Regions from separate parts of the Cellulophaga geojensis KL-A genome, predicted to be linked through region 3. Evidence: riboswitches for the same ligand, from Rfam matches in the RefSeq annotation. Region 3 holds a riboswitch; each other region holds the start of a gene.
What was found. A riboswitch is a leader RNA that binds a small molecule or an ion and turns the genes downstream of it on or off. The one in region 3 is predicted to bind S-adenosylmethionine.
Positions count from the first base shown of each region.

Region 1 (5,721 bases), on a different contig from region 3:
AATTTGATATACGACTTATTTGATTTCTTTCTATCCAAGTGCAAAAATGTCAACAGTCAGTTTATTGTTGCCAGCCACGAATCAACACTTTTGACTCAAAAATTGCTTCGAAAAGATGAAATTTGGTTTGTTGTAAAAGACAAAATGGGAGCAAGTCGATTACATTCATTGGAAGATTACAGTATTAGATTTGATAAAGAAGTTAGACGAGATTATCTATTAGGAAGATACAAAGGTGTTCCTAAGTTTGGAAACAGAGAGAATTTAACGGTTATACCTCAATTTAATTAAATATGCCAAGAGAACCAATACCATTAATTAGAAAAGGAGGTTTCTTGGATGCTGAAAAGTTATTCGTTTTATCTTATGAAGGTACAGTAAGTGAAAAGAAATATTTTAACGACTTTCGAGAGTCTGTATTTTTCAATGATTCAGGTTTAATTGAAATTGTCCCGTTAAAAAAAGAAGAAAACTCTGGAACAGATCCCTTGAGTGTTAAAAAATTACTCAAAAAAGCTAAATTAGATTATCAATTTAAAAAAACAGATGAATTTTGGCTAATTATAGATAGAGACCATTGGGAAACTATACATAAAATTGATTTTGACAAATTAGTAGCTGATTGCAAGAAAGAAAATAACTTCTTTTTAGCTATGAGTAATCCTTGCTTTGAAATATGGTTAATATTGCATCTAAAAGACATTACAGAATACAATGAAAGCGAGGTAAATAAACTTTTAGAAAACGCATCTGAAAGTAGAAAGAAAAACCATATTGATGTTGTTCTAGGTGATTTACAAGGAAGAGGATATAATAAAAAGCCAAATCCTGAAATATTCTTACCTTTAACTAAAATAGCAATTGACAGAGCTAAAAATTTAGATAATAAAAATGAACCATATCCAAAAAAATTAGGTTCTCATATATACAAATTGATTGAAAAACTGCTAAAAACCTAGAATTTTACAAAATGTTTCTGCTTTAATGATTTAATAAATCGTTACAAAAACAAACAAATATTGTGTTTCTGTTATTTAAGCTTGTTAAAAAGGTTAAAATCAATATTTTTTCAAAAAAGATTAGGATATTAAATTTTTCTGAACATATATTTGTAGCTCAAAGTTCAAAACACTTATTGAATAGTTATCAAGAAAGGCGGAGGGATTAGACCCAATGAAGCCTTAGCAACCCTTTGCTCATACAAAGAAGGTGCTAAATTCTACCAAGTACATCGGTACTATAGGCAGATAACGAAACAAGCTTTTTATTTACACAAAGCAAATTTCCAATTTCTTTTTAACTCATTTAATTTTAAACCATCTTGCAAAGTCGGCAAGACGCGGTTTTGGCTTTTTTATTTTTTCAATTTAAACTATAAAAAACAAAATTATGAGTACTCAAAAATTAGCAACAAACGCATTACACGCAGGTCACACTCCATCAGAAACAGCAGGTACAAGAGCAGTGCCTATTTATCAAACGTCGTCTTATGTTTTTAAAGACACAGACCACGCAGCAAACTTATTTTCTTTATCAGAATTAGGATTTATTTACACGCGTTTAAACAATCCAACAAATCAAATATTACAAGACAGACTAGCAGCAGCAGAGGGTGGTGTAGGAGCAGTAGTATTTGCATCTGGTACAGCAGCAATTTCTACAGGTTTATTAACGCTTTTAAGAGCAGGAGACCACATTGTAGCATCTAGCAGTTTGTACGGTGGTACATTTAATTTGTTAAATGTAACCTTACCAAGATTAGGTATTACAACTACTTTTGTAGATGCATCTAATCCAGAGAGTTTTGGTAAAGCAGTGCAAGAAAATACAAGAGCATTTTTTGTAGAGTCATTAGGAAATCCTAAGCTAGATGTTTTAGACTTAAAAGCAATTTCTAAAGAAGCAAAAGCAGCACAAGTGCCATTTATTGTAGACAATACAGTAGCATCACCAGCATTATTAAACCCAATAGAGCACGGTGCAAACTTGGTAATACACTCGCTAACAAAATACATAGGCGGACAAGGAACTTCTTTAGGAGGTGCAATTGTAGACGCAGGTACTTTTGACTGGACAAATGGAAAGTTCCCAGAGTTTACAGAACCATCTGCCGGGTACCACGGTTTGGTGTATAGTGAGGCTCTTGGTAATGCTGCATTTACGTATAAATTAATTTTAGAAGGTTTAAGAGATTTCGGAGGAGCTTTAAGTCCGTTTAATGCATTCCAAATTATACAAGGTTTAGAAACTTTACCAGTGCGTATAAAACAACATAGTGCAAACGCATTAGAATTGGCTACTTGGTTAGAGGGTAGAGATGAGGTTGCTTGGGTAAACTATCCAGGGTTAAAAAGCAATAAATACTATGACTTAGCTAAGGAGTACTTACCAAAAGGTCAAAGTGGCTTAGTTACATTTGGTGTAAAAGGTGGCTTTGAAGCTGCTAAAAAACTAACAGATGCCACTAAAATATTCTCTCTTTTAGCAAACATAGGAGATACAAAATCTTTAATAATTCACCCAGCAAGTACAACGCATCAACAATTAACAGCAGAGCAGCAAGAGGCTGCAGGTGTTGGTCAAGATTTAATTCGTTTATCTGTTGGTTTAGAGGATATAGAAGATTTAAAGTTAGACTTAGAAGAGGCTTTTAAAGCTATATCTACAGTTACAGCTTAATAAACTTACGTTCTCAAAATAAATTACAAATAACCTAATAATTATTTAGGTTAAAACAGCTTACTATGTTGCATCATATCAAACTAAAAAAATATACAACGCTAAGTGGTAGCACACAAGATATAGACTTGTCATATCAGGTATTTGGAGCAGAATTGCACACCGCGCCAATTGTACTTGTAAATCACGCTTTAACAGGTAACTCTAATGTTTCTGGTGAAGATGGCTGGTGGTCTACACTAATAGGAGAAGGTAAATGTATAGACACCACAAAATACACGGTATTGTCTTTTAATATTCCTGGTAATGGTTTTGATGGCTTTATTATAGAAAACTATAAAGATTTTGTAGCTAAAGATATTGCTCATTTGTTTTTATTAGGATTAAAAGAACTAAATATCAATTCGCTTTTTGCAATAATAGGAGGTTCTTTAGGAGGTGGTATTGCCTGGGAGATGGCTGCACTAAATCCAAAGTTAACTCAGCATTTAATTCCGGTTGCATCAGATTGGAAATCCACAGACTGGCTTATTGCAAACTGTCAAATTCAAGAACAGTTTTTGGTAAACTCTAAGCAACCTGTACATGATGCCCGTATGCACGCAATGTTATGCTACCGTACACCAGAATCTTTTAAGGCTCGTTTTAACCGAAGCACAAATGAAGAACAACAGTTATTTAATGTGGAAAGTTGGCTAACCCACCACGGTAAAAAATTGCAAGAGCGTTTTCAATTATCTGCATATAAGTTAATGAACCAGTTGTTAAAAACCATAGATATTACTAGAGATGGTAATGAGGCTTTTATTAACCTGCAAAATAGCAACACATCTATACATATTGTAGGTGTAGATTCTGATTTGTTTTTTACAGCCAAAGAAAATAAAGATACCTTTAAACAACTGGCACAAGCTAATAGTAATGTTACCTATGGTGAAATACACTCACTACATGGTCATGATGCGTTTTTAATAGAGTTTGATCAGTTAGAGCAATTGCTAAATGGTATTTTTAATGATCATAAAAAACGAGAAGAACTTAAGGTAATTAAGTTTGGAGGTAAGTCTTTAGCTAACGGAGAAGGTGTATCTAACGTAGTTACTAAAATAGCTTCTAAAGTTGCTAATTCTGAAAATATAGCGGTTGTGGTTTCTGCTCGCGGAGAATCTACAAATGTATTAGAACAATTGTTGAATTTAGCAGCAAGGGGAGAAGAGTATACTCTAGCTTTTAATGAGTTTAAAGCATATCAGCAAAATGGTTTAGCGTTAAATTTTTCTGAGGTATACACAGAAATTTTGCAAATTTTAGAAGGTGTTGCCTTGTTGGGTGATTATAGCTTAAAAATTAAAGATCAAGTTTTGGCATACGGAGAGTTGCTTTCTGCACAATATGTTGTAAAAGCACTTGCTAAAGAAGGTGTAAAAGCTGAGTTTATAGATTCTAGAAAAATAGTAAAAACTGATGCCAATTTTGGAAATGCAAACGTGTTAGAGGAGGTGTCTAAAGCTAAAACACAAAAATTAATTTCTAGTTTAGCTAGTAATGTTGTACCTGTTATTACAGGTTTTATTGGGTCTACAGAAGATGGTAAAACAACAACTTTAGGCAGAAACGGTAGTAACTATTCTGCCTCTTTATTTGCTAACTTTTTAAATGCTGTAGAGTTACAGAGTTATACACACGTAGATGGTATTTTTACCGCTAATCCAGATTATGTTTCTGATGCAAAACGTATAGAACAATTAAGCTATTCAGAGGCTAATGAACTGGCAAATTTTGGAGCAACTATTTTACACGCAAAAACCATAATTCCTTTATTAGAAAAAAATATTCCGTTACGTATTTTAAATACATTTAATGGTGATAATGAGGGAACATTAATTAGCGCAAAAACAACCAAAGAGGGTATAAAATCACTTTCTGTGATAAAAAATGTTGCTCTTGTAAACTTAGAAGGCCGTGGTTTGTTAGGTAAGGCTGGTATAGATGCACGTATATTTAAATCACTTGGCGATGAAAAAATTAGTGTTAGTATTATTTCCCAAGGTTCATCAGAACGTGGTATTGGTTTGGTGGTAGATGCTGTAAGTGCAGATAAGGCAAAACAGGTTTTAGAGCGCGAGTTTGCATCAGATTTTTATTCTAAAGATATCAATCTAATTACAGTGCAAAAAGATGTTTCTGTAATATCTATAGTTGGTCAGGATTTAAGTACGTTTCATAAACCATACAATGCATTAATAAAAAACCAAATTGTACCATTATTGTTTAATAATACGGTGTCTGGTAAAAACGTGAGTTTAGTGGTTAAAAAAGCTAGTTTGCACAAGGCTTTAAATGTAATGCACGGACAAATATTTGGTGTTGCTAAAAAAGTAAACATAGCTATTTTTGGTCACGGTACTGTTGGTGGTACATTAATAGAACAGTTATTAAAATCTGCTAAAGCCATAGAAGAACGTAAAGGAATTAACCTTAATGTTTTTGCCGTTGCTAACTCTAAAAAAGTACTACTAAGTAAAAAAGGAATTGGAAAAGATTGGCCTACTACGTTAAATGAAAAAGGAAAATCCTATGAGCTTACAGATATTTTTGAGTATGCAGAAAAACATCATTTAGAAAATTTAATAGCAATAGATAATACTGCAAATGAGGATTTTGTGGCTAATTATGTTGATTTGGTAGAAAATGGATTTGATCTAGTATCGTCTAACAAAATAGCAAATACTTTAGGTTTTGATTATTATAAAAACCTTAGAGACATATTAGCTAAAAATCAGAAACAATATTTGTATGAGACTAATGTTGGTGCAGGTTTACCTTTAATAGATACTATTAAGTTATTGCACTTGTCGGGTGAAAATATTACTAGAATTAAAGGGGTGTTCTCCGGATCCTTAAGCTATATTTTTAATACGTATTCTGAAGTAGATGTACCTTTTTCTACAGTTTTAAAAGAGGCTATGGAAAATGGATACACTGAGCCAGACCCGCGTGAAGATTTATGTGGTAATGATGTTGGTAGAAAACTATTGATTT
Region 1 is NZ_ARZX01000001.1:284,504-290,224, reverse strand. Features, by position in the region: gene KLA_RS01360 (AAA family ATPase) at 1-291, shown strand, start outside; gene KLA_RS01355 (RloB family protein) at 294-959, shown strand; SAM riboswitch class I at 1,141-1,254, shown strand; gene KLA_RS01350 (O-acetylhomoserine aminocarboxypropyltransferase/cysteine synthase family protein) at 1,390-2,679, shown strand; gene thrA (bifunctional aspartate kinase/homoserine dehydrogenase I) at 2,745-5,721, shown strand, end outside.
Region 1: linked by a shared signal. The riboswitch ahead of KLA_RS01350 (O-acetylhomoserine aminocarboxypropyltransferase/cysteine synthase family protein) and the one ahead of KLA_RS03045 (Na+/H+ antiporter NhaC family protein) in region 3 are both predicted to bind S-adenosylmethionine.

Region 2 (5,721 bases), on a different contig from region 3:
ACTTAACCATAGCTTCTTTGCCATCTATAAGTCCGTCATCCATATTAATGTCTATAATTTGCGCCCCACCTTCTACTTGGTGGCGTGCAATATCTAGAGCTTCATCAAACTTTTCTTCTTTTATTAGCCTTAAAAACTTTTTAGAACCAGCTACATTAGTACGTTCACCTACATTAATAAAGTTAGTATCTGGTGTAACAACCAATGGTTCTAATCCTGAAAGTTTTAAATATTTAGGTTTTAAATTTTTCATATTAGACAGTTTCTAAAGCAATATTTCTGGGTTTGTAATCTTTTACCAAATTAGCAATTGCATTAATGTGTTCTGGTGTTGTACCACAACAACCACCAACAATATTTACCAAGCTTTTATCTAAGTATTCTTTTATTTGTGCTGCCATTTGCTCTGCAGTCTCATCATACTCACCAAATGCATTTGGCAAACCTGCATTTGGATGTGCAGATACTCCAAAACCTGTTTTTGCTGCCAATACCTCTAAATGCGGTACCAATTGACTTGCTCCTAGAGCACAATTAAAACCAACAGATAAAATAGGAATATGACTTATTGATATTAAAAAAGCTTCTGCTGTTTGCCCTGATAAGGTTCTGCCAGAGGCATCTGTAATTGTACCACTTACCATTATAGGAACATCTATATTACGCTCTTCTTTCACTTCTTCTATGGCAAAAAGTGCTGCTTTTGCATTTAGGGTATCAAAAATGGTTTCTACTAGTAAGATATCTGAGCCACCATCTAACAATGCTTCTACTTGTTGTTTGTAAGCTATTCTAAGTTCATCAAAAGTAACACCTCTAAAACCTGGGTCGTTAACGTCTGGAGACATACTTGCGGTTTTATTGGTGGGTCCAATACTACCTGCTACAAACCTTGGTTTGTGTGGTTCTTTTGCTGTAAACTCATCTGCAACTTGTTTTGCAATACGTGCCGACTCATAATTTAGCTCGTACACTAAATCTTCCATAAAATAGTCTGCCATTGCTATAGTTGTACCAGAAAAGGTGTTGGTTTCTACAATGTCTGCCCCAGCTGCAAAATATTTACGGTGTACTTCTGCTATAGCTTCTGGTTGAGTTAGAGAGAGTAAATCGTTATTGCCTTGTAATGGGTGTTCCCAGTCTGCAAAACGTTTGCCTCTAAAATCTTCTTCGGTGAATTTGTAGCGCTGTAACATTGTACCCATTGCACCGTCTAGCACTAAAATTCTTTCTTTTAATATGTCTTGTATCCTTTTCATTGTACCGTATAATATTGTGTTGTGCGTTAAGGATTGATGCGGCATCTTTTTGGTTGCAACGGTTTGTAAAACCTGTTTGCTAAAACCAAAAAATACAGCAGAAAGCCTGGCCATTTGTGCTTGCAAACAAATGGAACGCTATAAATAAAATATCAAGTAAGGTAAATGAGAGAAGACTGTGAATGTCTTTACTAATTTGTGAGTTATCTGCCGTGTTGTATGTAACAACGTAGTAGAATGTAGCACCTTCTTTAAATAAGAATAAAGGGTTGCTAAGGTTTCATAGGGTCTAATCCCTCCACCTTTCTTGATAACGTTTTCAGTGTATTAATGAACTAATTATGCCACAAAGTAACAGCACAACTTTTTTATAACCAAATATTGCTGGTAATTTTTAAGCCTACACGTGTTTTTTACACATATAGGCTTAAAATTGTAATATTTTTACGAAATGCTTTGTACAACTTCTTTTTTGGCTTCTTTTTTTGAACCATCAAAACCTTCTACACCACCTACGGTTGTGTATTTCATTACATAGCGTTTGCCTGGGTTTATGCGTTGGTATGCGCTTTGGCACATTACGGCTGCTTCATGAAAACCAGATAAAATTAGTTTTAGTTTTCCTTTATAGGTGTTAACATCACCAATGGCATATACACCAGGAATGTTGGTTTGGTAATCATAAGAGTTGTCTACTTTTATAGCATTTTTCTCTATTTCTAATCCCCAATCTCCTATTGGTCCTAATTTAGGTGATAGTCCAAATAACGGAATAAAATTATCTACTTCTACATAGCTTTCTCCTTTTTCCTCGTCGTTGTATTTTACAACTACAGCCTCTAAATGATCATCTCCGTATAGTTTGGTTACTTGTGCCTCTGTAAACAATTTTATTTTACCTGCTTTTGCAAGTTCTGATGCTTTTTCTACAGAGTCTAAAGCACCTCTAAACTCGTTTCTACGGTGTACTAAAGATACTTCTGCTGCTACGTCTGCTAAAAATATTGCCCAGTCTAATGCAGAATCTCCACCACCAGCAATAACAACTTTTTTGTCTCTGTATACTTCTGGGTCTTTAATCATATAAGCAACACCTTTATCCTCAAAATTAAGAATGTTTTCTATTTGCGGTTTTCTAGGCTCAAAAGATCCTAAACCACCTGCAATTACAACAACTGGCGCATTGTGCTTTGTGCCTTTGTTTGTGGTTACCACAAAAGTACCATCGTCTAACTTATCTAAAGTATCTGCTCTTTCTGCTAGTGTAAAACCAGGCTCAAAAGATTTTATTTGTTCCATTAGATTGGTAACCAAATCACCTGCTAAAATTTCTGGAAAAGCAGGAATATCATAAATTGGTTTTTTAGGATATATCTCTGCACATTGTCCGCCTGGTTGTGGCAATGCATCTATTAAATGGCATTTTAGTTTTAACAAACCTGCCTCAAAAACGGTAAACAATCCTGTTGGTCCTGCGCCAATAATTAATATATCTGTCTTAATCATAATTTTAATTTTGTACTTACTAATGAGTATCTACTCTCATTTAAATGTTTTAATTATTATCTTTTTTATCTACTAAGGAACTTGTAATCTGGTTCATTTTATCTACTTTTTCTTCAAAATCTCCTTTTATAGTTTTTCTGTAGTCGTTTAAGTTTTGAACCATTTTATTAATATCTTCAGGTATTACGTCTTCAAAAAACTGGCGCAAACGTTTTGCTGTTGTTGGCGACTTACCATTGGTAGAAATACCAATTTTTACATTGCCTTTGGTTACAATTCCGCCCATATAAAAATCGCAATACGGAGGGTTATCTGCTACGTTTACCAATTTAAATTGCGCTCTACAATCTTTATACACTTGCACATTAACCTCTACATTATCTGTAGTTGCAACTACCATATGTTTGGCATCTAAATAACTAATATTGTAGACATCTGTAATGGTAGTAACATTAAATTTATTTGCCAGTTGTAACGTTTTTTCTGCATACCAAGGAGACACCATTGTTACCACAGCATCTGGACTAGACTTAGTTAAAAAGCGTAGTTTTTCCTCTGCCACATTACCACCACCTACTATTAGCACGTGTAGTTGAGACGTTTTTAAAAAAACTGGATATAAATTGTTACGTTCCATTACTTTATTTTTAGTGTTACTGTTTTGTTTACCTTATCAAAAATAACCAAATAACTGTACCACTTAATTTACTACTACTTCTTTTGTTTTTATCTGTTGTTGTACTTTATGTAATTGCGCTCTATGCTTTACAACTTCTCCAATTACAATAATTGCAGGATTAGACAACTCCTTTTCTTGCACTACTTTTTCTATGGTTGATATGGTACCAACGCCAACTTTTTCATTAACGGTAGTTCCGTTTTGAATAATTGCCACAGGTGTTTCTGCTTTACCTTGTTGCTGAAATAACTGTACAATTTCTGATAATTTACCCATACCCATTAAAATTACTACTGTTGCGCTAGACTTTGCTGCCAAGTGCACATCTGTAGATAATTTATGATTTTTAGTTGTACCTGTTATTACCCAAAAACTCTCTGAAGCTCCCCTTTTTGTAACCGGTATATTTTGAAAAGCTGGTACTGCTATTGAAGAAGAAATCCCCGGAACCATAGCTACTGTTATACCGTGACTAGCGGCATATTCCATTTCTTCTGAGCCACGACCAAAAATAAATGGGTCGCCACCTTTTAAGCGCACTACATTACCGTGACTTTTTGCTCTGCTTACAATAAGCTCGTTAATTTGTTCTTGTTGGTACGCGTAACACCCTTTTCTTTTACCTACAAAAATATGCTCTGCATTTGCTGCATAGGTTAGCAACTCTTTATTTACCAAAGCATCAAACAAAACAACATCTGCATTTTGCAATGCTTTAATAGCTTTTAGCGTAATAAGTTCTGCATCTCCTGGGCCTGCACCAACTACTGTAAGTAGTCCGTTTGTGTTTTGTTTGTTTGCCATAATTTTAAGCTTCTGCTAATTCTTTTTCTCTAAACTTTTGTACAACTTCTAAAAACACTTTAGAATCTCTAAGGTATGCTTCTGCAAATTCTTGCGTTGGTTTGTTGCTTTTTATTTGCAACGCCAACTCCTCAAAAGAAGTTTTTAATTCTATTAAGCCGTTTGACACAAAATGAGTATCAAAATCTTTAATAATGCTAATATGTGTATTTGTTTTTGTGTTCTGTGCTGTAAGCAATGCTTTAGCAGAGTTTACCATTGCAGAATAGGAATGAAAAATACTAGCAGACCATTTTTTATCTTCCAATGCAGCAGCAGCGTTTTCAATTTTTTCTTCGCTCTCAAACAATAAAGTTGCAATTAAATCTATAACAACACCAGCACACTCGCCTACTCCAATAGCTTTTTCATAGCGTTCTGTATTTCCCCAGTCTATAAAATCTTCTGGAGTTAAATTATCTATAGCTGTAAGGTGTTTTAGAAAGTCATAAAAATAATGCTCCCCTTTTTCTTTGTAATACTCAGTAAATGATTGTCCGTTTGCATTAGCGTCAAAATCGTTTAAAATTAAACGCAATGCCTCTGGACCTCTTTTACTTGGTACTTTTACAACTTTATCTGCAAAAACGCCATTACCATCTCCTAAATTACCACCACCTAACAATACTTGTAAAGCAGGTGCTACCAACTTATCTTTTGTACGTACAGACATCCCTTGAAAACCTATGTTTGCCATATTGTGCTGACCACAGGCATTCATACATCCACTAATTTTTATAACAACATCTTTATTGTTTATGTATTGTGGATATTCTTCTGTAATTACTCTTTCTAGCTCTGCTGCAATACCAGTACTACTAGCAATACCTAAATTACAAGTATCTGTACCAGGACAAGCAGTTATATCTGATGCTTTGTTATAACCAGCCTCTACAAAACCAAGTTTTTCTAGCTCTGTATAAAAGAAAGGAACCAATTCCTCTTTTACATAAGGTATTAGGATGTTTTGACGCAATGACAAACGAAATTCTCCGGCTGCATACGCATCTACTAAATCTGCTAATTGACGAGCTTCTTCAATATAAAAATCTCCTAACTTTACTTTTATACCAATAGCTACATAGCCCTGTTGTTTTTGAGGCACAAGGTTTGTGCTTTTCCATTGCTCAAAAGCTTCTGTATTTTTAATTGCTACTTCTGGTACTTTAGCATTTGCTACTTTTACCTTTGGATACGCATCTACATCTACAGGAAAAGAATCTTGTGGAATTGCATTTTGCTCTTCTTCTAGCAATGCTCTAAAACCATCTAAACCAATATCCTTAAGCAAAAATTTCATTCTGGCTTTTGCTCTACTTTTACGTTCTCCGTACCTGTCAAAAACACGAATAACACCATCCATTAACGGAATAATTTTATCGGCCTCTAAAAAAGTATACAACTCTTCTGCGTGGCGTGGCTGCGAGCCTAAAC
Region 2 is NZ_ARZX01000001.1:272,376-278,096, forward strand. Features, by position in the region: gene metH (methionine synthase) at 1-253, opposite strand, end outside; gene KLA_RS01290 (homocysteine S-methyltransferase family protein) at 255-1,259, opposite strand; SAM riboswitch class I at 1,460-1,576, opposite strand; gene KLA_RS01295 (NAD(P)/FAD-dependent oxidoreductase) at 1,704-2,765, opposite strand; gene KLA_RS01300 (bifunctional precorrin-2 dehydrogenase/sirohydrochlorin ferrochelatase) at 2,815-3,402, opposite strand; gene cobA (uroporphyrinogen-III C-methyltransferase) at 3,466-4,248, opposite strand; gene KLA_RS01310 (HEPN domain-containing protein) at 4,253-5,721, opposite strand, start outside.
Region 2: linked by a shared signal. The riboswitch ahead of KLA_RS01290 (homocysteine S-methyltransferase family protein) and the one ahead of KLA_RS03045 (Na+/H+ antiporter NhaC family protein) in region 3 are both predicted to bind S-adenosylmethionine.

Region 3 (5,721 bases):
AAGAGAGTGCTTTACCTTATTATGGTGAATCTAGTTTTACTCCAAAATGGTTGGCTACAGATAGTAAAGAAGCTATGGAAATGCATAGAATACCCAATTTTAGTTTAATAAACCAAAACGGAGAAGTAATAACACGTAATACTTTTAAAAATAAAATTTATGTAGCAGATTTTTTCTTTACTAGTTGTTCTGGTATTTGTCCTAAAATGACAAGTAATATGTCTGTATTACAAGAAGCTTTTAAAACAGATGATGATGTTTTGTTGTTATCACATACGGTAACTCCGGAGACAGACACAGTAGAAGTTTTAAACGAATATGCAAAAACTAAAGGTGTTACGCCTAACAAATGGCATTTAGTTACTGGTAGTAGAAGTGAAATTTATAACTTAGGTAGAAATGCCTATTTTATAGAGGAAGACTTAGGAGAACTAAAAACAGATGATGATTTTTTACACACAGAAAATTTTGTTTTAATTGATAAAAACCAACACATTAGAGGTATTTATAACGGGTTAAACAAAACTGCTATACAACAACTTATTACTGATATTAAAACTTTAAAAGAAGAGTCTTAATTACTTGTTTTATATTTAGTTAGAATATAATATTAAAGCAACACCTAAAAGTATACCAGCAAGCGGAATAAGCTTTTTTCGTTTGTTTTTTTCTTTAAACAAAATTCCGCCTAATAATACGGCTATTAAAATTTGACTCCTTTTTATGGCAGATAAAAGCATTATTAATGCATCTGGATCTTGTAGTGCTTTAAAGTAAAAATAATCTGCAGTTTGCAATAAAATACCAACAGCGGGTATAGACCAACGCCATTTAAACGCTTTTCTTTTGTCTGCCTTTGGAAACCAAGTTATGGCTAGTATAACTAATAATATTAAAATAGTATACCAGCAAAACCAAAACTGTAGTGTTTGCGGATTTAAATTTACCTGTTGTATTAAAAATTTATCATATAAACCGCTAGATGAGCCTAAAAAGGTAGCACCTATTATAGCAAATATCCATTTGTTCTTTTTAAAATTGATACCTTCTTGTTTTCCAATTCTAGAGTATAAAAAAACAGAAAATATGATTAAGAAAAAGCCAATCCATTGCCAATAATTTGGTCGTTCATGATAAATAAAAATTGCGCCAATAAAAGTAAAAAAAGGTCCGGCGGAACGTATTGGAGTAACAATAGTAATGGGCAAATGTTTTAAGGCTTGGTAAGCCAATACCCAAGAGCCAGCCATTAGCATAGATTTTATAACAATTAATGCGTGGTTTTGCCAAGGAATATCTGTGATGTAAAAACCAATTTCTTTAGTAAACTCAGGATAAAATTTAGATCCTAAATAAAAAGGTAGTAACAGTAAAAAACCAGCAGTTATAGTACCTAAAAGTACAGGAAAAACCTCATTGCCTTGTACAGCATGTTTTTTACACAAATTATGTAACCCTAAAAATAAAGCCGATAAAAGGCCTAAATACATCCACATGGCCGCGAAGATAGTTTTTTAGATAATTTTTAAGAGTGTTGTGTATTATTTTATGTCAGATTTCTTCAATTTAAACGGATTTAAACTAATGTATATTATGGTATAGATAAATAACAGAAGTAAATACCAGGTATTACTTATTAAGTCTGTATATGTTAGTTTTCCTTTAGAAAAGCTTAAAATCATTAACACTTGTGCTCCATAAGGTAATAATCCTTGTGTAATACAGGCAAAAATATCTAATATTGAAGCCGTATTTTTATTGTCTAACTTATACTCATCGTTTATAGTTTTGGCAATAGTACCAGAAATAATTATGGAAACGGTGTTATTTGCAATAGCCATATTAACCGTACTTACTAGTGTGGCAATTCCAAATTGTGCAGATTTTTTACTCTTTATAAGTGTTTTTATTTTATTTAGAATATAGTCTATCCCTCCATTTTTAGCAACCAAAGCAGCTAAGCCACCAGACAATAAGGATAACAAAAAAATCTCTGTCATACTCGTAAATCCTGCATATGCATACTTAGTAGATTCAATTAGCGTAAAGTCACCGTAAAATATACCAATTATTGCAGCTAAAATTACACCAAGTAATAAGGTAACAAAAACGTTTACACCAATAACAGATAGTGCAATTACAAATACATAAGGTACTATTTTTAGTAGGTTATAATTATAGGTTGTATTTTCTAAACTATGCGCATTTAAATCTGCTCCTTTAAAAATTAATACAACAATTGTAATTAAAGCTGCTGGTAATGCAATTTTTATATTTTGTTTAAATTTATCGCTCATTTTAACTCCTAAAGATTGTGTTGCTGCAATAGTTGTATCTGATATTACAGAAAGGTTATCTCCAAACATAGCACCACCTAAAAGTGCACCACAAAGCACGGCTAAAGATGCACCACCTTTATCTGCAAACCCTATAACAATTGGTGTTAAAGCTACAATGGCACCTACAGATGTACCTGTAGATATAGATAAAAAGGCAGCAATAATAAACACTCCAAAATAAATGTATTGTATAGGAATTATATCTAACCCTAAACTCACAATAGCGTCTACACTACCTGTTTCTTTGGTAATTGTTGCAAATGCACCAGCCAACAAATATATAAGGCACATAGTTAGTATTTTACTATCTCCACAGCCTTCTAAAAGTGTATTAATTTTAGCATTAATAGTTTGTTTAAATAATAAAAAAGCGGCTATAATACCTGCAATAACAGCTATAGGCGCTGGTAATGCATAAAAGTCGTTCTGATAAATACCTACGCCTAAAAATGTAAATACAAATACAAATAAGGGTAATAATGCTATAAGCTTTGGTGTACTATTTTTTATTGCAGTCATTTTTATTGTTTTGCAGAATCACAATAAGAAAAAGACAAATAATAAGGAGTTAAATTAACATTTTTTCCAAAGTATTGGCTTATCCTTTTTTAGCACCTTGCTCGTTATTGCAGGTTGCTATCTCTTTTTTTTGAGATTCTTGATAATTAAGTGCGCAAAACTAAAGCATAACAACGAGATAAAATCATAATTTTCTGTTATTTTTTACCACCAAACAACAAAAAACTTTTCTAATTCTCCGTTAGGAAATTTTATCCAGCATAATGGAGACTTTTTGGCAGTAATTAAGGTGTTAACCTCTGCAGTAAATGTATTATATGTTAGCCAGTTTACTTGTGTTTTTACTTCTTGCAGCCAATTAGTTTTGTTAGGTATATAAAACTTACACTTATTAAATTGCTCTAATTGTGCATGCTTAACATAAAAACCTTTTACACAGTTCTTATTTAACTGCTTAAATTTTACACTTCTTTTGTAAGGTGTAAATAGTTGTGCTTTAAAAAATACACGTTGTTTAATTTTATTTAAACTTAAATTTAGCTTTTTAATTATTGGGGTTGTATGGGTGTTGTAGAGTAGTGGTAGTTGCTTATCTTTAAGTTTATCTAACTTTTTAATTAGAGAATCATTTCTGTTTGGTCCAATCCAATAATCTAACTCAGTACTACCAACCGTATCATCAAACAGGTAAAATTTATAAATTATTTCTATATGATAGGCTATTTTGTTTTTTATTAAAATACAGTCTATTTCACCAATAGTAAGCTTATTGTTTTGTATTTGTAGGTTTTCTGCTAAAATAGTAATGTCTTTAGATTGCTTAAAATCTGTGCTAACATAGCGTTCTACCCTTTTTCCTAATCTTAAATTTGTTGGTATCTTATCAGTAAATTTTGGAGTATCATTTTTTTCTAGTTCAAACTGTTTTAAACCATACACGCTGTTGCTTACCCATAGTGTTGGGGTATTTACATAACCAATAAACTGTTGCTCTATGTCTTTGTATTGTAATGTCATTTAAAACAAAGTAAACACTTGTACTAATTAATTAACTATTTCTACAAATAAAACTATATTTGTGATAATAAATGGTTTAAATGAAAATTAAAATAGCTCAATTTATATCTGTATTAGGACACCCGTTGTTGCTATTTCCTTTTTTAATTTTAATTTTTAATCTTAATGATAAGGAAACAGTCTTTTCCCATACCTTATCTCTTATTTATGGCATTTTTTTTCTAGTTTTAATTGCTTGGGTCTATATAGGAAAAAGAAGAGGAAAATATACAGACTTAGATGTGTCTAACAAAAGGGAGCGTAGATCGTTGTATATATTTGCTTTACCACTAATGGTTTTGGTTCTTTTCTTTTTATTTTATACAAACCAGCCTGTTTACATTTGCACTAGCTTTTCTATAGCTACGCTTATGCTTTTAGCTTCTTTCGGAATTAATTTTCTTATAAAAATATCTATGCACGTGGCTATAAACATATATTTAGCACTTGCTATTATATTTGTAAATAGGCGTTTAGGTGTTGTTCTTATATTATTTACATTTTTAGTAATGTGGTCTAGACTTGTATTAAAAAGGCACACACCAAAAGAGGTTGTTACAGGCTTAATTATAGGCTCATTGTTTGGGCTAACCTTAGTACTTATTTCTTAGAAGTTCCTTAAAGTAATTTTAAAACGAAAATATATCAATTACAATTAAATATATATTAGATGGCTACATTTTTATATTCTAATATAAGACTCAGTAACTGTTTGGCTAGTTTTGGAGTGTAAAACAATCAAACATAAAAATGAAAAATACTTTAAAAATTACGTTTCTACTTGTTATGTTGTTAATAACTTCCTGTGGTAGCGATAAAGACACAATCAGAATTTCTACACTAGAAGGCTTACAAGCAGCCAAACAATTAGCAATGACTAGTTTTGGAGCCGATTTAGAAGTTTATAGGTTAGAGTTTTATTCTAAAGAAGATTTAAACTCAGATTTAGGGAGCATTACCATTAAGTATTTAAAAGATGGTAAATTATTTAGCAGACGTTATACCACAAAAACAAATTATGCTGAAGCTACTTTAGAAGATGAAAAGCTTTTGAATGATGCCTTTCAGAAAAAATTTCATATCAAAAATGCACAAGGTAAACTTAAAATTAGTGATCTAGATGTAGATGCTATTTTTTCTAATGTAAATAAAGGTGTTGTACTTATTGAAGAAGAAATGGAAATAGACAACTATCAAGTTAGAGAATACTACGTTGAAGTAGACACTAAGACAAATAAAATATCTTCAGATTTTGAAATACACGTAACAGAACCTAACAATGAAACCATTGAAGGACGTAATATAGTAACTAATTTTTATGAAGTTGAGTTTAAGGTCGATGAAAATGGTGAACTTACCATTAAAGGCTAATAGTAAATATACAATATAAAGCGTTCCCCGCTTTTTACAAAGGTTGTCCTATGTTCCTATAGGCAACCTTTTTTATTTTTAGGACTAAATTACATAGACAAAGTAAGTATATGTAAAAGTTTTTTCTTACAAAAAATATTTTATAAGATAGATTCGTAATTTTATTTTCAGCTGTATTTACCAACAATATAGTTTTTTTACCGATAAAATACATAAGTTTTAATAGGTTATTTATATGCCTGTTGAGTATTTGTCTAGTGTATATTTATCATATTTTTCTTGTTAAATAGTAGTTTCGTGTTAAATAATTTTAGTCTGTTTCCCCAGGATATGAATTTTTTTGAAGAAAATAATTTAATCAATATTTAAACTACATTTTTTATGAAAAAGATTAGCCTACTATCAATTATTATGTTTCTACAATTGCTATTTGTTA
Region 3 is NZ_ARZX01000002.1:160,778-166,498, reverse strand. Features, by position in the region: gene KLA_RS03055 (SCO family protein) at 1-578, shown strand, start outside; gene KLA_RS03050 (DMT family transporter) at 594-1,496, opposite strand; gene KLA_RS03045 (Na+/H+ antiporter NhaC family protein) at 1,542-2,858, opposite strand; SAM-I-IV-variant riboswitch at 2,909-3,009, opposite strand; gene KLA_RS03040 (DUF1853 family protein) at 3,063-3,875, opposite strand; gene KLA_RS17475 (phosphatase PAP2 family protein) at 3,956-4,525, shown strand; gene KLA_RS03030 (hypothetical protein) at 4,665-5,285, shown strand; gene KLA_RS03025 (T9SS type A sorting domain-containing protein) at 5,667-5,721, shown strand, end outside.